2 linked regions of the Bdellovibrio bacteriovorus genome follow. The main gene of each other region encodes a partner of the protein of the gene in region 2 in a complex. Links are inferred from orthologs where the notes say so. Each region holds a gene or a part of one and is shown on either strand. Other genes may lie near its edges. The genes, in order: dinB and dnaN.

Evidence for each region.
Region 1: the proteins of dnaN (region 2) and dinB are in contact, whole or in part, in a solved structure (PDB 1OK7), measured with the Escherichia coli proteins. The link is inferred for Bdellovibrio bacteriovorus from one-to-one orthologs.

The regions. Positions count from the first base shown.
Region 1 is NZ_LUKD01000001.1:1,782,437-1,791,908, forward strand. Bases 3,235-6,232 are described here. They hold dinB (DNA polymerase IV), read left to right. Parts: upstream 3,235-4,197; coding sequence 4,198-5,268; downstream 5,269-6,232. Other genes in these bases: AZI87_RS08610 (hypothetical protein), read left to right, coding at 3,235-3,287; AZI87_RS08615 (lysophospholipid acyltransferase family protein), read left to right, coding at 3,329-4,165; AZI87_RS18115 (hypothetical protein), read left to right, coding at 5,378-6,001; AZI87_RS08630 (hypothetical protein), read left to right, coding at 6,094-6,232. In the rest of the region: ligD (DNA ligase D), read left to right, coding at 1-293; AZI87_RS08605 (phosphoenolpyruvate carboxylase), read left to right, coding at 290-2,638; more of AZI87_RS08610, read left to right, coding at 2,724-3,234; more of AZI87_RS08630, read left to right, coding at 6,233-6,462; AZI87_RS08635 (mechanosensitive ion channel family protein), read right to left, coding at 6,459-7,619; AZI87_RS08640 (arsenate reductase family protein), read right to left, coding at 8,066-8,425; AZI87_RS08645 (agmatinase family protein), read right to left, coding at 8,418-9,472. UniProt on the Escherichia coli protein: Poorly processive, error-prone DNA polymerase involved in translesion repair and untargeted mutagenesis. Copies undamaged DNA at stalled replication forks, which arise in vivo from mismatched or misaligned primer ends.
Region 2 is NZ_LUKD01000001.1:1,465,402-1,474,871, reverse strand. What follows is about bases 6,475-9,470. They hold dnaN (DNA polymerase III subunit beta), read right to left. Parts: upstream 8,528-9,470; coding sequence 7,421-8,527; downstream 6,475-7,420. Other genes in these bases: dnaA (chromosomal replication initiator protein DnaA), read right to left, coding at 8,755-9,470; recF (DNA replication/repair protein RecF), read right to left, coding at 6,475-7,421. Outside these bases: AZI87_RS07080 (hypothetical protein), read right to left, coding at 1-289; AZI87_RS07075 (AtpZ/AtpI family protein), read right to left, coding at 296-520; AZI87_RS07070 (tetratricopeptide repeat protein), read right to left, coding at 520-1,317; gyrA (DNA gyrase subunit A), read right to left, coding at 1,319-3,802; gyrB (DNA topoisomerase (ATP-hydrolyzing) subunit B), read right to left, coding at 3,829-6,246; more of recF, read right to left, coding at 6,294-6,474. UniProt on the Escherichia coli protein: Confers DNA tethering and processivity to DNA polymerases and other proteins. Acts as a clamp, forming a ring around DNA (a reaction catalyzed by the clamp-loading complex) which diffuses in an ATP-independent manner freely and bidirectionally along dsDNA.

The sequences.
Region 1 (9,472 bases), 320 kb from region 2 along the record:
ATCCTGATATGTACACAACGACTATTTCTAAGAAAGCTCGGGATAAAAAAATATTCGTGGATTATTTGCGGAACGGACGAGGCGCGACGGCGGTGATGCCGTATTCACTTCGTGCCCGAGATAAAAGTGCCGTGGCGATGCCGATTGCTTGGAAGGACTTAAGAAAAATCAAGGCGCCTGATCAATTCACTTTAGAAAAAGCTATTGAACACCTTAAACATCGTAAGGTCGACCCGTGGAAGGACTACTTTAAGTACAATCAAAAAATCTCGATCTTAAAGCCGGTCCTATGAATCCGGAACAGTTACCAAAAGAACTCACAAATCTTGTGAACTGGTCCGTCACTGAATTAGGTAAGGTGATTCAGTCCGAACTTGGAGAAAAGGGATTTGATCGTATCGAATCTTTGCGTCAATACGTGAAAACGGAGGAGGGGGAGAAGCTACACGGTCTTCTAAAAATTAAAAGTGATCTGAGTCAGCTTTCAAGACAAGACCAGTATGCTATCGCTCATTCGTTTGCTTTAATGCTGGAGCTGATCAACTCTTGCGAGTCGGCTTATCGGACTCATCGTCTTCGTGAAGACACGAAGATCATGACCGAAGAAGGGCATAGCTTCGGTCATATCATTCATGTTTTAACGGCGCACCCCACAGAATCACGCAATCCCGATATTATTTATTACTTCAAAAAGATTCAGAAACTTTTAGAAAAACACCTGGTAAACGAAGAGGAAAAGGATACGACAGAACTTTTCGCTCTACTGAAAATCACTTGGCGCATTCCCATGTCAAAACAGCGAAAACCGACTGTGATGGATGAAGCTGAATATATTTATTCTCTGGCATTGCACGAAGATGTCATGCGGGTGTTTATTGATCAAACCGCGCAGAAGCTTCCGTTTTATATTCGCTCTTGGGTTGGCGGGGATAAAGACGGGCATCCCGGCGTGAATGAAAAGACGTTACTCGGAAGCTTGCAGATGGCGCGGCAATTTCTTTTGCGGTGGATACAAGATAAGTTTTCATCCTTTATGAAGGATCTTGAGCCTTTAGCGCACACTTTCGGTAAACACCAAAGCGAGATGGAACATTTGCTAAGCTTGGCGGCATCTATTCGCAAACTGCTGACGCAATTAAAGAAAATAAGAGCTGGTGATTCCAAAAAGGTAAAAGCATTGCAAAAAAATTTAGATCAGTTGTTGGCGGACTACCAAAGATTTTTAGGTATTGAGTCTTCGGTTTTATACGAAGTTCGACTTCTGTTAAAGATCTTCCCGGGCCTCGTAGTTCCGTTAGAACTGCGCGAAGAGGCAAGTCTTGTGCATGAAGCTCTTCAATCGCCCCTGCGAAAATCGGCCATATCACGGATGCTTCAGCTGTTAGGAAAGATCGCTTCAGAAAATGACCCGCGTTTTTACGTACGTGGTTTTGTTCTAAGCCAGACGGAAAGTGCCAAGGACCTTATCGCGGGTGTTCAGCTTGTGGAAAAGTATCTGGGAAAAGCGCGGCTCCCGGTAATTCCCCTTTTTGAAAGTGCGCATTCTTTGAGCTCGAGTGTCAGTATTGTCGAAGAATTTTTAAAAAATTCTGTTCGGCGCAAGTATATCGAAAATCTATGGTCTAAAAAATTTGAAGTGATGCTGGGATATTCAGATTCGGCAAAAGAAAACGGGTCTTTTCCATCTCGTTTTTTAATTTATTCAGCGATTCGTGAACTTGAAAAAGTAATTAAGACTCATGGTTTTGAACCTGTGTTCTTTCACGGTTCAGGTGGCAGCGTTGAGCGCGGCGGAGGAAGTATTCAAGAGCAGACCGAATGGTGGCCGCATTCTGCTTTAAATACCGTCAAGATGACCGTGCAAGGAGAGATGATTTATCGCAATTACAGCTCACCTGAAATTCTTCGCAGTCAGTTGGATCGTTTAGAGTCCGCCCGAGATCTCAGTCAAAAAAAAGAAGATCGCTTTGAAAGTCCTCGTGCTAGAAAGGATCTGCTAACGCTTTCGCAATTTGTTCAACAATCCTATCAGGAACTTTTGAAAGAGCCTGCGTTCTTGCAGCTTATTGAAACGGCGACACCGTACATTTTTTTGAAAGATTTGAAGTTAGGTTCGCGTCCGGCGAAACGACAAGGAAGTGTTGATATCAAACATCTTCGCGCCATCCCGTGGGTTCTTTGCTGGACCCAAACAAGGATTCTTTTTCCAAGCTGGTGGGGGATCGGCAGTTTTTGGAGGAATTTAAATGAAGAAGGAAAGATCCACTACATTCGGGCGTTTGTGGAGTCTTCACTTTTTCGCTCTTATATAAAACTTTTGGGCTTCACCTTAGAAAAGGTGGAACTAGAAATCTTCGCGATGTACCTGCACTCCTCGGAGCTTCCTAAAGAAGTCGCTGAACAAATGGTTCAGCGTTTCACCGAAGAATACGAGCAATGTCGACTGGCGGTACGCGAAATCACCGGTGAAGAAAGTCTTTTGTGGTATCGACCTTGGCTGGAAACCAGCATCGCGCTGCGCTCGCCGCTCATTCACCCTTTAAATATTCTTCAGCTCATTGCTTTGAAAGAAAAAGATGTCACTTTGCTTCGAGAAACTGTCACCGGTGTTGCCAGTGGCATGTTGACCACGGGATAAAAAAGTATCCTGGCACTTTCTTTGAATGACGCTTTACTAGGGGTTGTACTGGTGGCAAAAAGCTCCAGACATTAAAGGGGGATTTATGGGTAAAGGCGTTATTTTAGCAGCAGCAACAAGTCTCTGTGTGATGCAGGCGCAGGCATTAACTCTGGATTCCGCCGAGATCGCCGGAAATGCCTGTGAAGCTGCAGTGGGGACTCACGAAATCCGTGAAATCGCGGCCCATCGCTTTTTAGTTCCGACGGGTCTTTATATTCGCAAAGATGAAGACAAGCGAGTGGCCCGCGGCACTTGCACTTTCGCTCTAAATCTTAAAGCCTCGGCCGGCAAAAAAATCGTCGTGTCGGACTCTCATCAAACAACAAGTCTTCGTGCATATCCTACAAACACGCGCGCTCGTGTAGATTTGGAAATCTTTAAAGCGGGAGAACAATCTGTAAAACAAACCCTCGAAGTCGAAGCTTTAGAGCAAACCTCAAAACTTGAAAAATCTTTGGGCCAACAAGGAGCCGTTGTTGAAACAAGTTGTGGTGGTTCCGCCATCCTGCGTGGAAACCTGGCGGGCACCGTGATGGGAGAGGGCCGAGGTCGTGTTTTCACCCGCGATTTGATTCTGTCTATAGAAGAGGTCGACTGCGCGAATTGATTTCTTGACCATTTTTGCCGCACAGGTTTTAAATGGGGCCTGTGGAAAATATTGTTACGGGCGTACGCGGCGTCGTTAAAATTTTAGTCTTTATCATTATCATTCTGACGTTTTTGATTTGGTCATTTGTATGCCACTTCGCTTTGCGTTCTCCGGAAAAACGTTTGAAGACGTTTTCTGCGAACGCCAAGTTCTTCAGCGGCTTGATTATCAAAGCCATGGGCTTAAAACTGCTCGTAAAAAACAAGCCTGCCGATAGCGAAAAATTTCTTCTTATCAGTAATCACATGGGCTTTATCGACATCATGATGTTAGCGTCTTGTACGCCCATGGTGTTTGTGACTTCTAATGAAATGCGTGAAACTCCATTCTTGGGTCTTCTGACTGAAATGGGCGGTTGTATCTATGTTGAACGTCGCAGTCGCACGCGCATTTTAGAAGAAATGAAAACGATCGTAGACACTCTAAAAAAAGGTTTCCGAGTCGTTCTTTATCCCGAGGCGACGTCTACTAACGGCGAAAAAGTTTTGCCATTTAAGAAAACATTGATGATGGCCGCTGCTCACGCCGGTGTGCCTATTCAACCTGTCGTCATCAACTTCCGTAAAATCAACGGCGAAGATTTCACCTTGAAATGGCGTGACCATGTTTGTTGGTATGGGGATATTCCCTTTGCTACGGCGATGTGGAGAGCCGCGACTTTAAAGTCTGTGATCGGTGAAATTGAATTCCTAGAACAAATTCATTCGACCCCCGAAGATGATCGCGGCGTGATTGCTGAAAAAGCACATGCCCTGATAGCGTCTAAGTTCGTGCCGGTAAAAGGTGTTCCTGTCGAGGAGCAGCCTCCCGCAGAAATGCAGGCAGATCCCACTTGATTTCTTAAAACACATATGTAAATAATGTGTAAATGAGGAAGATCATTCACATTGATATGGATTGCTTTTACGCTGCGGTGGAAGTGAAGTTTCGCCCGGAGCTTAAAGGAAAAGCCTTAGGTATTGGCGGTCCACCTAACACTCGCAGCGTCTTAACGACGGCGAGCTATGAGGCACGCAAATATGGCGTGCGCTCTGCCATGCCCTCCTCTCAAGCGGTTCGCTTGTGCCCGCACTTGATTTTGATTCCTCCTCATTTCGACTTATATAAAAACGAAAGTCGAAAAGTTCGCGAAATTCTTGAAAGATTCACGAACAAGATTGAACCGCTTTCCCTAGATGAAGCCTATTTAGATGTCACGGACTGCCAGCTTTTCGGTGGCAGTGCGACCTTGATTGCGCAGGAAATCCGTCGCCTTATTTATACGGAGCTAAATTTGACCGCGTCGGCTGGCGTTGCTCCGAATAAATTTTTAGCGAAAATCGCCAGCGACTGGAAAAAACCGAATGGGCAGTTTGTTATTCGTCCTCAAGATGTAGCGTCGTTTGTAAAAGACCTTCCGGTTGAAAAGATTTTCGGCGTGGGGAAGGTGACGGCGCAGAAGATGCACGATTTGGGTTTGCATACTTGCGGGGATATCCAGAAATACACCGTATTAGAGCTTCACAACTGGTTTGGATCGCGTGCTCAAGAGCTTTATGATTTTGCCCGTGGCGAAGACAATCGCGCTGTCATCACCGAGTGGGAACGAAAGTCTCTGACAGTTGAGGAAACTTTCAACCGGGATCTGCAAAGTCTTGAAGAGTGCCGCAGAGCCATTCCGACACTTTATGAAGATTTCTTGCGCCGCCTTGAAAGAGGACAATACGAAGACCGCATTCGTGGCATTGTGGTGAAATTGAAGTTCTATGACTTTAAACAAACTACGCATGAAGAAGTCGCAAGGTCTGTACCTACAAAAGAGGACTTTGAGCGTCTTTTAGAAAAAGCCTGGCTTCGCCGAAGTGTTCCTGTTCGCTTAGTGGGCCTTGGCGTGCGTTTGGGATCACAGAAGAAAACCTCGGAAGGTGGCGACTCGCCGCAACTCAAGTTCGCGATTTAATTTATAATACTTACCAACTGGTGACACTTTTTTTGGCACTCTCGTTGCTCTATTGGTCCACGGCTTAAAGCCGGTGTCATTGAGACATCGGAAAAAAGAAAGGACCACTATGAAGAAGATTATTTTATCAGGGCTTCTTATCACCACTCTATTTTGTAATACAGGCTGTGACTCTTCGGATATTGCAGCGGGAGCTATCGGCGTTGCCATCGGCATTGGCATTGGCTCCAGCCATGATGGCCATCATCACCATCATGATCGTCGTCCTCCACGTTATCGTCAATGCGGACGACATCGTTGTTGGAGCGCCGAAGTTCCAGGCTTGGTTGAAGCAAATCCAGATGTGGTTGCATTCGCTCAGCGACATCAGATCAAACTCGAAACTGCGGAACAAATTAAAGCGGCTTTTGACAAAGTTCCAACTCAAGGATTAGCGGCGTTTGAAGCTATTGGTCTGAATGAAAAAGCGATCAAGTCTATTTCAAATCGCAGCCTTCCAAAAACAGAAACAATCAAAGCCGTGGCTTTGAAATTGGATATGTCAGAGGCGCAAGCACGTGACTTGATGAAAGAAGTTGTGGCGGATTTTGATGCCGAAGCTTCTGATGTGCAAAGCGCTTACTGGCAATCTTGCATGGCTAAAGGTAAATGGAAAACGCCACAAAACATGTACTGCAAGAAAACGTTCTGGAATGGTTGCAGCCCTGAAACAGGCGCCACTCTTTGTATGTAAAATGCGATTTCAGGAAGGGCATTTACGTCCGCCCTTCCTGAAGTGTCGAAAGCCAAGTTTACCTTCACGGTAAGGTCTTCTATAAAAGTTCCATGAGTGTTTTACTGTTGGGACAATCTCTTTTTTATTTAATTACGGGGCTTTGGCCCATTCTTCACTATCCTAGTTTTGCGAAAGTGACAGGTCCTAAGACAGATGTTTGGCTTCTTTGTATTGTGGGTTGGTTTATCACAATCATCGGCGTTGTCTTGCTAGCGGCGTATTTCCTCAACGAAGTTTCAACAAGTCTTTTTATATTGGGAGCTGGCGCACCACTGATGTTGGCTGGTGCTGACATCTACTACGTCTCTAAAAAAGTGATATCGAAAGTTTATCTTTATGATGCCTTTGTCGAGATTGTGATTGTTGCCGCTTGGCTCGTCATGTGGTTTGCGGGGAAGATGACTTCCCCGTTTCATTAATGATCCAGAGCAGGCCCGCTCGGAATTTTCTTCTGATTCGATGGATTATTTTCCGCATAAGTCTTTTCCACGGCTTCAGGAAGCGATTCAACGTAAAGAGATTGTCCGGGCAATGCCAAGCGCACATTTTGGGACTGTAGTTTTTCCTGAATACCCCACAGAATATTTTGCTTTATATCCATGTGCGCATTGAAGTCGGGATTTTGCACCCAGTAAACGAATTCAAACTCGACTGAAGAAGTTCCAAGAGCATCAAGATGACTTCTTTCCAGTTCAATATCCTTTTGTTGCTTTACGATTTCGGTGATCCACCCGGGAATTTGCCGAACGATCGGAAGCGGAGTCGTGTGCGGTACGCTGAAGCGTAAAGGCACACGTCTTTTCCACATGCGTTTAAAGTTTTGAATACGGCTGTCTAAAAGATCTCGGTTAGAAAAAACCAGTTCTTCTCCAGAAAGGCTGCGCACGCGCGTAGTTTTAATTCCAATATTTTCCACGGTGCCCATCTGAGGACCCACGGTGATGAAGTCGCCGACTTCAAATGGTTTATCCAGTACTATAGACAGGGAGGCAAACATGTCTCCTAAAATATTCTGCGCAGCCAGCGCGACAGCGATACCACCCACACCCAAACCGGCAAGCAACGCACCGATGTTCACTCCCAAATTGCTTAAGCTGATAAGTAAGAGAGCTACAATCAATGTGCCTTGCAACACCGTCGTGATAATTCCCATCGCTGAAACAGTGCTTGGATTAGTGCCTGTTTTTTTCTTTAAATAATTTTCTTTCCAACGATGGATGGCAAACAATCCCCAAATCGCGATTTGAAAAGCGGTGGCAAAAACGAGCACGGCTTTTCCAAACGAAAGCACTCGATCATCAGCGCCCATGGCGTGCAAAATAGGAATGAAAATCCAGATAAAGATAACCCACGATTTGGTTTTCATCAGACACGTCGCCAGAATATCATCTAACTGGCGAGTGGTTTTAGACGTGATATAGGTGAGGCGAGGTGAAAGCGCTTTTAAGATGGCTTTGATAACCAGCGTTCCTAAGATGGCTCCAATAAATGCAAAGACCCAAGGCCACGGGCCTCCCGCAGCGGCCACCACTTGCAAGTCGTGCATCATCTTTGAGTTCTGAAAATCCTCCAACATTCAAATTCCTTTCACGTCACAAGACCTGTTTATTGCAAATCAGATCTGGAATTTGTTCAATTCTGCCGAGGCTAATGTGGGGAAAGTCAGGACAAAACTACAAAATCGCCGCGACCTCATTGTTTGCTGACAGTGTGGGGTCGAAATTCACTTTTCGCTGTGGCAATCTGTCTTTGTAACGACCGAAGGAAGAAGGTAATTATGGTCAGCTTAACCGTCGTGATATTATTTTTTGCAATGGTTTTCGCAGGCATATACTTCGTCTATAAAATGAATAGAACTGAAGCATTACACCATCGACCTCACAGTCGTAGACCGCCAAAAACTCAAAGATGATTTTACCTGAATCAATGAGCGAAGCAGATTTCTTGGAATAAGTATTTAGGAAAAGAAATTTCGGCGGCAAAAAGAGGAGCTTGAAACGCTCCTCTTTTTTTTATTTGAACTTAGAATACTTTTTTCCACTCATCTTCTTTGAAACCCACAAGATGAGTGTCGTTAGAAATAACAAACGGTCTTTTTACAAGCTTTCCATTTTCAGAAAGAAGTTTGATCGCCTCAGCTTCCGTCATATCAGAAAGCTTTTCGCTCAACTTCATCTCTTTGTACATAACACCTGAAGTGTTAAAAAGATTGCGGAGACTGCCACCACGTTCTTTCAAAGCAGCAAGCATTTCCTTAAGCTCTTTTTGCGAAGGAGCTTTATCGACAATCGGAAGCTTTTCGTATTTTACTTTTTTCGCGTCTAAAAACTTAAGTGCCTTCACGCAAGTTGAGCACTTCGCGTATTCGTAAACCTTAAGCATTGCTTTTCACCAACCAACCGCACATTTTATAAAGAATGCGGGCCCCGACGTTGCCGTCCCACTCCACTTCGTGCTCTGCCAAACCGCCCGTGGAAACTTCATTTAAGTCAAAAGCGATGATCTTGCGACCGGAAGCGTGTACTTCGCGGAACAAAAAGAATACTTGGTCGACACTCAAGCCACCTGGAACCGGAGTGCCCGTGTGAGGGCAGAAGGCTGGATCCAAGCCGTCGATATCGAAAGAGATATAAACGTTTTGCGGAAGTTCTTTGATGATGTCTTTGCAAACCTGTTCCCAAGTTTCGCCTTTAAGCAGGCGGCGTTTTAGTTCCAAGTCATAGAATGTTTTAATGTCTTCGCGTGAATTGCTGAAGTCGTATTCTTCTTCGCAGAAATCACGGATGCCGACTTGAACCAATTTCTTTGGTTTCTTCGCGTCTGTCATCACGTTGTACATGATCGAAGCGTGGGATTGGTTAAAGCCTTGATAACCTTTTCTAAGGTCCGCGTGCGCATCAATGTGCAAAACACCAAAGTCGCCTTTGAACTTATCGCTCACAGCACGGATCGCTCCAAGGGGCGTGGAGTGGTCGCCTCCCACGAGGCCTAAGAGCTTTCCCTTTTTCAAAACGTCAGAACATTGATCATAAACCCATTGCGACATCTCTTCGCAGGCCTCGTTCACCTGGGCTGCCAGAGAGTTCATTTTCTTTTCGTCGTCGCTCAAGTTTGTGCGCATTTCGATAAGTTCTTGGGCCACGGCTTTGAATTTGTCGTTCATCGCGCAAAGATCTTCCGGGAAGTCGCGCATGTGGTAACCGACCTCATAAGCTTTGCCGACTTCGATATCGAAAAGGTCGATCTGTTCGCTGGCTTGACGGATGATTTGAGGTCCGCGAGAAGCGCCCTCACCGTAAGAAGTTGTGACCTCCCAGGGAACCGGAACTAGAACGACTTTGGACTCTTCTTCTGTCATGGGAATACCGAAGATTCCGAACTCTGCAGAAATGGTTGTGGTAGGATCGAATTTCACCGTCTTATCAGACA
Region 2 (9,470 bases):
AACTAGCAACCCCCATTGCGAACCATAAGGTATCGAACCATGGCATGGCTGTTAGCTTAAAGATAATAATCCCTAAAATCGCGTACTTAAATACAATGATACCGATAGACAGGGCAACCAATTTCTTCTGGAAGATAAGGCTCCAGCCCCAACCCAGTAATAAAAAGCTAAGAAAGATGGTTGAGGAGCCCGCTACAAAGGAAAGCGCATGTTGCGGTGCGGAAAAAAGATGCAAAAGCAGGCCGCCAAGAACGATCACGAAGATTTGCGCTATTAAAATAGGTTTCATGGCTTCCTAGGGTTTATCGGAATCTGAATTCTTCTCATCCTCTTTTTGCAGTTTACGAAGAAGCCAGATGACTCTCCATAACCAGCCAATCAAAGCCGCAAAGGTCAAACCGACAAAGATAAGGCCTTTTGTTTGATACTTTTGATCGAGGAATTGCCCTAGGTAAAAACACCCCAAGATCAAACCGACAAGTTCAAAGCCCATGGATGCAAAAATTATATACTTCTTCATTACTTCCTAAAGCCTTTCGCTCCCGGAGCATTTTTCATGCGCTCTTGCATGCGCTTGATTCGAAGTTCGATGTATTCAGGCGGATTGTATTTTTCTTTATGGGCTTCAAGAACGGCAATGGCACTCTTAAAATCCAAATTTTCTTCATAACAAACAGCCAACGTCAGCGCGACGTTTTCTTGAATCGCCTTTTCTGGATATTTTTGAATCAGCTCTTTAAATATCTCTGCCGCTTTTGCGAAGTCTTTGCGCGCGACCAAGATATTTCCTTTTAACATCAAAGCACTAAAGCGAGTGTTCTCGTCGCCTTTCAGTTTTAAGAGTGAATCAATCTCGGACTCAGCTTGAAAAAAATTATTCTGATAGTACTGAGCACGCGCGATGTTCATCTTATATTGAGCCGCTTCGAGATCCGTGTGTGGCATCTGTTGAAGTTTGCTATATTCAATGATCGACTGCTGATAGTTCTGAAGATTATTAAAATAAATCGCAGCTATTTGTTTTTGCGACTCAAGGCGCTCTTTTTCGTCTGTCGAATGCAAAACAATGAAGTGATGATAATCAACGGCTTTATTAAAATCTTTGATCTCAAAAAATGAAATGCGCGCGGCCTCGCGAGCAGCTTCTAAGGGATATTTCGTTGGAGCATTTCTTTTGATGACTCGATCTAAATAGCTCAGGCCAATACGGTAATGTTCCTGAGCTATTTCTTTTTGGGCTTGCTTATAATCCGCCTCCTCTTGGGAAGAGCAGGCGGTGAGGGCCAACACTAAGACAATCAGAAGGCCTCTGACCATCTTAGTGCGTGACTCCTGCTGGAGTCGGCGTTGATTCTTCAGTTGCATCATCTTCTTCAACAACTGCAACACCTGTAACGGTTTCTTCTTTTTCATCGATATTGATCAAGCGAACACCTTGAGTGTTACGTCCTAGAACAGAGATGTCCGTCACTTTCATGCGGATAACTTGTCCTTTATCAGTGGAAAGAATAAGTTCCATTTTTTCCGAAACTTTCTTCGTACCGATAACAACGCCCACTTTTTCTGTCGTTTTCTGAGTGATAATACCTACACCACCACGAGATTGGATGCGGTATTCGCCTGTTTCAGAGCGTTTACCGTAACCTTTTGATGTCACCATCAAAATCGTGTCTTTCGTGTTCTTTTCTAGCACTTCCATAGCAACGACGATGTCGTCTTTAGCTAACGTGATTGCTTTTACGCCACGAGCAGTACGACCCATTTCACGTACGTCAGCTTCATTGAAGCGGATCGACATACCTTCTTTAGTCGCGATGAAGATATCACTTTGACCATCAGAGATCTTAACGTCGATAACTCCGTCTTCAAGATCCGTCGTCAATGCGATAATACCGGCTGCTCTTGGATTCGCGAAAGAATCCAAAGATGTTTTCTTAATCACACCTTTTTCAGTCAACATAACAACGTATTTGTTTTCGCTGAATTCATCCACTGGAAGAATCGCACGAACACTTTCACCACTTGCTAGCTGAACGACGTTCGCCAAAGATTTACCTTTCGAAGTGCGGCTTCCTAGTGGAAGTTTATGCACTTTACACCAGTAAACTTTACCCTTGTCCGTGAAGACAAGAAGCATAGTCTTAGTCGAAGCAGAGAATAGATCTGTTACGTAGTCTTCTTCTTTCGTTTCCATGCCTTTTAAGCCTTTACCACCACGTTTTTGCACGCGGTATTCAGCTGTTGGCATACGTTTGATAAGACCCGTGTTCGTAACAGTCACAACCATGTCTTCGTCCGCGATCAAATCTTCATCCTCGATATCATCAAGGTTTCCTTGGATTTGAGTGCGACGAGGGTCAGCGTAACGTTTTTTGATGTCTTCTAGTTCGCCCACGATGATTTTGTAAATTTCGCGAACATCGGCAAGAACGAATTTCAACCAGTCGATTTGTTTCATCAACTCGTCAAGTTCTTGGATGATTTTATCACGTTCTAGGCCTGTTAAACGTTGCAAACGCATTTCTAGAATCGCGACTGCTTGACGTTCAGAGAATTCAAACTTCGCCATCAAGGCTTCACGAGCCGTCGTCGCTTCCTTAGAAGCACGGATCGTTTTGATCACTTCTTCAATGTGATCCAAGGCTTTTTTCAAACCTTCCAAGATGTGAGCGCGCTCTTGGGCTTTTTTAAGTTCGAAGATACAACGTTTCGTAACAACGTCACGACGGTGATCAACGAATGCTTCAAGCATACCTTTTAGATCGAAAGTGACCGGTTGGTTTTTCGCATCCAAAGCCAGCATGATGATGCCCAGGCTGATTTGCATTTGCGTGTATTTGTATAGACGATTCAAGATAACGCTGGCGTTTTCACCGCGTTTCAATTGAATCACAATACGCATACCTTCACGAGATGACTCGTCGCGGATATCAGAGATACCTTCGATTTGTTTGTCGCGAACAAGGTCCGCAATGCTTTCGATCAATTTTGCTTTATTAACTTGGTAAGGGATCTCAGTAACGATGATCTCTTCACGGTCTTTGCCCGGTACGATTTCCGCAACGGCTTTCAATGTGATGATACCACGGCCTTTTTTATAGGCTTGCAAGATACCTTCACGACCGGCAATCACACCGTAAGATGGGAAGTCTGGGCCCTTGATGTGAACCATCAAGTCTTCAAGTGTACAGTCCGGCTTATTGATAAGTTCAATACAACCATCAATGACTTCGCCCAAGTTGTGCGGAGGAATATTTGTCGCCATACCAACGGCGATACCTGAAGAACCATTCACCAAAAGATTCGGGAACTTCGCCGGTAGAACTAGAGGAATCTGCAAAGAGTCGTCGTAGTTCGGTCCGAACGGAATAGTTTCTTTATCGATATCTTGCAAAAGTTCTTCTGCAAGATGAGTCATACGGATCTCAGTGTAACGCATAGCTGCCGCGCTATCGCCGTCGATAGAACCGAAGTTTCCTTGTCCATCCTCAAGTGGATATCTCAAAGAGAAATCCTGGGCCATACGAACCATAGTTTCGTAAACCGCAGAGTCACCGTGAGGATGGTATTTACCGATTACGTCCCCGACAACACGGGCAGACTTCAAGTAAGGTCTGCCAGGTCGGTTGTTCATTTCACTTTGTGCAAACAAGACACGGCGGTGAACTGGTTTTAAACCGTCGCGAACATCGGGTAGGGCACGACCCACGATAACAGACATCGAGTACTGAAGGTAGGCATCACGCATTTCCTTACTGACATCGACGCGGGTTACGCCTTTTTCTTCATTATTATTTTCCATAACTTCACCAACTTAAAAAACTAAAATTAAACGTCCAAACTACGAGCAAGAAGGGCATTGTCATGGATGAACTGACGACGCGGTTCAACCATTTCACCCATCAAGATTGAGAATGTCTCATCCGCTGCAACAGCATCATCAATGTTTACTTGAAGAAGAGTGCGGTTTTCCTTATTCAGTGTAGTTTCCCACAACTGCTCCGGATTCATCTCGCCCAATCCTTTGTAACGTTGGATGTACATTCCTTTTTTCGTAGATTCCATTACGTGAGAATAGAATTCGTTGTAGTTATCGAACTCAATTTCAGTTTCACCTTCCATGATTGTCATCGGAAGAGTGCTCACACCTTGGATATCATTCCAGATTTTACGAAGCTCGATAATTTCGGAAGAACGCAAGCTTTCAAGGCTGAATTTTGTCGTCATACGATCCGCGTAACGAACAGTGTAGATGTCAGCATAAGGTTTTCCTGTAGCTTCATCTGTTTTAACTTCGCCTTTGTACTCTGTGATACCCAGTTTTTGATTTCCTTTAATCCAATCACCCAAATCGTTCAAAGAAGTTTGGATTTTACCAGCGTCGGCGAAAGTTTTTTCGAAATCGCCTACCTTGCTTAACAAGAAATACAAAACATCTTTGTCGTACTTTTTTGAAGATACACGAAGAAGGTCATTGAATCTTTGAATGTTCAAAATCAATTGACGAAGATCGGCTTCTTTCAAGCTTTCTTTTCCTTTGATTTTGAAAGCATTCAAACCAGAGCTTAAAAGGAACTCGGTTAATGCTGCTTCGTTTTTCAAATAAGTTTCTTCTTTACCTTTTTTCGCACGGTAAAGTGGTGGTTGAGCGATGTAAACATAACCGCGCTCTAGAACCTCCGGCATTTGACGATAGAAGAATGTCAAAAGCAGAGTCATGATGTGCGATCCGTCGACGTCGGCATCGGTCATGATAATGATTTTGTGATAGCGGATTTTATCCACGTTCACGTTGTCTTTACCGATACCAGTTCCCAACGCAGAGATAATAACTTTGATCTCTTCAGAAGAAATAATTTTATCAAAACGCGCTTTTTCGACGTTTAGGATTTTACCTTTCAAAGGCAGAATCGCTTGAGTACGACGATCACGTCCTTGTTTCGCAGATCCACCGGCAGAATCTCCCTCCACCAGGTATAATTCGCAAAGTGCGGGGTCACGTTCTTGGCAGTCCGCCATCTTACCCGGCAAAGATCCACCATCCAGTGCTGTCTTACGACGAGTCAAATCACGAGCTTTACGAGCGGCTTCACGAGCACGCGCCGATTCCACACACTTAGAAATAATATTCTTAGCCACGGCAGGATTACGATCCATCCAGTCCGCAAGTTTTTCATTCACTAAGGCTTCAACGATACCTTTAACTTCGGTGTTCCCAAGTTTCGTTTTCGTTTGTCCTTCAAACTGAGGCTCACGAACCTTTACTGAAATCACGGCTGCCAAACCTTCGCGGATGTCTTCACCCTCAAGGTTTGCTTTCAAATCTTTCAGAAGGTTTTTTTCCGTCGCGTACGCATTCGTTGTACGAGTCAAAGCCGCACGGAAACCAACTAAGTGAGTACCACCTTCGTGAGTATTGATGTTGTTACAGTACGTGAAGATAGATTCCGAATAAGAATCATTCCACTGCAAAGCGATTTCTACGTCGACATTGTCTTTTTCACCTTTGAAGTAAACGACTTCATTGTGAAGAGATTTTTTAGATTGATTCATGTACTGAACGAATTCAGCAACACCGTTTGCATATTGGAAATCTTGTTTCTTTCCTGATCTTTCGTCTTTCAAAGAAATATGAAGACCCGCATTCAAGAATGCAAGTTCACGAAAACGATTTGCAAGTGTAGCGAAATCATAGATGACAGTTTCATCTTTGAAAATTTGACGGTCCGGTTTGAACGTCACTGTCGTTCCAGTTTTATTCGAAGCTTCACCTTGAGCTACTGGCGCGACGATGCGGCCACGCTCATAGTTTTGTCTCCATACGAAACCTTCACGATGAACTTCGACAGAAACACGGTCAGAAAGTGCATTCACAACAGAAGCACCCACGCCATGTAGACCACCGGAAACTTTATAACCACCACCGTCGAATTTACCGCCGGCATGAAGAACGGTCATAACGATTTCAAGAGCAGATTTACCATTTTTGTGTGCGCCTACGGGAATACCGCGGCCATCATCTTGAACTGAAACCGATTCATCGGCATTGATTGTGACGTAGATGTGTTTGCAATGTCCTGCAAGATGTTCGTCTACCGAGTTATCCACAATCTCATACACAAGATGGTGATAACCTTTGAAACCGGTATCACCGATATACATCCCTGGACGTTTACGAACGGCTTCAAGTCCTTCAAGAACCTGAATCGAGTCGGCGGAATATGTTTTTTGTTCTTCGACTGACACTGTGTACCCCTCACTGACTGCATACACCCTGGAAAACCAGAGTGAAGTTATTCATCGAGGATGTGACCATCCTTGATGCGCAAAACGGAAAGCTGATCGAGGCTGAAAGATTCAGGCAATGTGAAATCTGTCGTCGTCACAAAAATCTGCGTATTGATCTCGTGTAAGAACGTAATCAGTGCATCTCTTTTGGCTTTATCGAGTTCAGATAAAACATCGTCTAACATCAAAACCGGATAGGTTCCGTGAGCCTTCCTATGATACACAATTTGGGCCATTTTGAAAGACAATATGATGGCTCTTTGCTGCCCTTGGCTACAATAAAATCTTGAGTCTTTTTGCCCATATAGGAACACAATATCGTGCTTGTGAGGGCCTACCAGACTGGTTCCAGATGAGAGCTCCGCATCATGCAGTTCATTCATCCTTTTTTGCAGCGCAAATTGGACTTCTTCTCGGGTAAAACCCACCGCATTTTGATCCGAAATCAGGTATTCCACCGAGATATCCACAGCGTCATTTTTAGAAATGTACTGCATGGCATTATTAAAATCTTTCGAAAGACCCGCTAGAGCATTGATCCGGGCGTGGCTTAAATCGGCCGCTAAACGCAAGAATTGGGGGTTTAGAGCGTCCAAAAGGTTCTCCGTGACCGTTTTGTCGTTCAAACCCTCCAAATAGTTTTTAAGGATCTTATTGCGCGTTTTCAAAGCTTTGCGATATTCCGCGATCAAATCCGCATTTCTTCGTTCAAAGGTGATGAGTAATTCATCTACAAGTTCACGGCGATAATCCGCACCTTCCTTGATCGATGCTAAACTTTCGGGACTGAACACGACACTAGCAAAAATCTTGCGCACGTCAGTGGAAGACACTTTCTTATCGTTCAAAGTTAGTACTTTGCGACTTTTGCTTAATCCAAGTTTGAGTTTGTAGTGGAGATCATTTTGAGTAATCAGCGCTTGGATCAAAGCCTCTTGGTTATTCGAGTTGATCAAGGTGCGATTATCACTGTAGCGAAAAGAGTCTCCTTGAGAAATCAGGTACATGGCCTCAAGAAGATTTGTTTTACCTTGCCCATTTTCACCGACAAATACATTCACACGCGGAGAAAATGGAACTACTACGTCCCGGTAATTACGAAAATTAACAAGACGTAGCTTTTCAAAAATCATCAGATTCTCATAGGCATCACAACGCAAGTGTAAGACGTGTCGTTGTGAGGACGGATCAATCCAGGAGAAAGATGATCGTTCAATTCGAAATCAATTTTGTCTTGGCTCATACTCGTCAAGATGTCAGTCACATACTTCGCGTTGAAACCAATTTTAATTTCTCCGCCTGCGTATTCAACTTCGATCTCTTCTTTCGCGTCACCAAGCTCTGGGTTGTTCGAAGAAATTTCCATACGGCCGTTAGAAAGATTTAACAGCACCGCTTTGGATTTTACGTTCGCTAAAAGTGATACACGCTTCAATGAAGTTAAGAATGCTTCACGGTGGATCATTACTTTTTGCGGAAGTTTCTGTGGAATAAATTGTTGATAATTCGGGTACTTTCCTTCGATCAAACGGATCATCAAGATTGTTGATGAATGTTTCAACACGAATTGAGAACCTTCGATTGCGATTTCCACATTTCCATCAATGCCTTCCAAAATCTTTTTGATTTCGTGAAGACCTTTACGAGGAATGATAACACCTTGAGTAGCGGCCACTTTCACTTCAGAAAGCGGTTTGTTCACTAGACTCATACGGTGACCATCCGTCGCCACCATCTTAAATCCACCTTGAGGTGAAAGTTCAAAGAACACACCGTTCAGGTGGTAACGAGTTTCATCATTGGAAACAGAGTAGATTGTTTTATCAATCATCTCTTTCAGAACACCGGCATTGATGCTGATAAAACCTTGAGAGTTGTATGTTGGGAAGATCGGATATTCTTCAGCAGAGATACCGACGATTTTTGAAGTGTACTTCCCTTGCTTGATTTCCAACCAGTTGTTTTCTTTTTTGATTAAAGTGATTGGGCCTTCAGAAAGTTCTTTTGCGATTTCGAAAAGACTTTTTGCAGAGACCGCCACTTTTCCCGGTTGATGTACTTGAACCTTTGTTTGGTCTGTCAGGCTGACTTCCAAATCTGTTGCAAAAACTTTTAAAGCATTTTGATCAGCTTCCAAAAGGACGTTGATGAGAATGGGCATTGTGTTGCGCTTCTCAACAATGTTCTGTGTCTTTCCGATAAGGCTTAATAAATCTCTTTTATCAATTTCAAGTTTCATACAACCTCTTGAGCCCTCTTATTAACTATTACTATTAATATAAATAACTAGTAGTAGTAGTAGGGGCGTGGAAAACCTAACAAATCCCCTAAACCCATGTAAACACTAAAAAACACTTGTGGATAAAGACTCTGCATAAATCGTCTTAAACTTGGTTGATTTTGGGGGTAACTCGGATCCACATTTTAAGCCCCAAATTTTTCCTCAACCTTATCCACAGTCCACATTCACACGCCTGTGATATTGTGGATTCTCTGTTCTAAATCTTCGATATCTTTGGAAATATCTTGATCCGTGGATTGTAGATTCTTGACGCGTTCTAGAGCATTCATCACAGTTGTGTGATCTTTTCCGCCAAAAGCCTTCCCGATATCCACTAAAGATTTATCCAAGAACTTCTTAATCAAATACATCGCAATTTGACGTGGAACGACAATTGGCTTGGCGCGAGTAGAGGATTTAAGATCCAAAACGCGCACTTTATAATGGTCTGCTACAAGCTTCATGATCTCTTCAACAGAGATCGTGGATTGCGTTTCATGGTGCGAAAGAATGCGTTTAACAAGCTCGTGATCGATCGGAAGGCCTTGCAGTTCAGAGAACATTTTGACCTTCTTAAGATTACCTTCAAGCTCTCTGATCGAACGTTTTGAGATTCTTGCGATATAATTCACAACATCTTCAGGTAAACGAACGTTAAATTTTTCGGCTTTATAACGCAGGATCGCGATACGAGTCTCTAAATCCGGCATAGTGATATCTGCAATCAAACCGCGTTCTAGGCGAGTGCGACTGCGGTCTTCTAAACCATGGATATCTTTCGGCATACGATCGCTGGCTAAGATGACTTGCTTACGACTGTCGATAAAGCTGTTGATAGTGTGGAAAAATTCTTCTTGAACCGCTTCACCGCGTGCGATGAACTGCACGTCATCCACTAAAA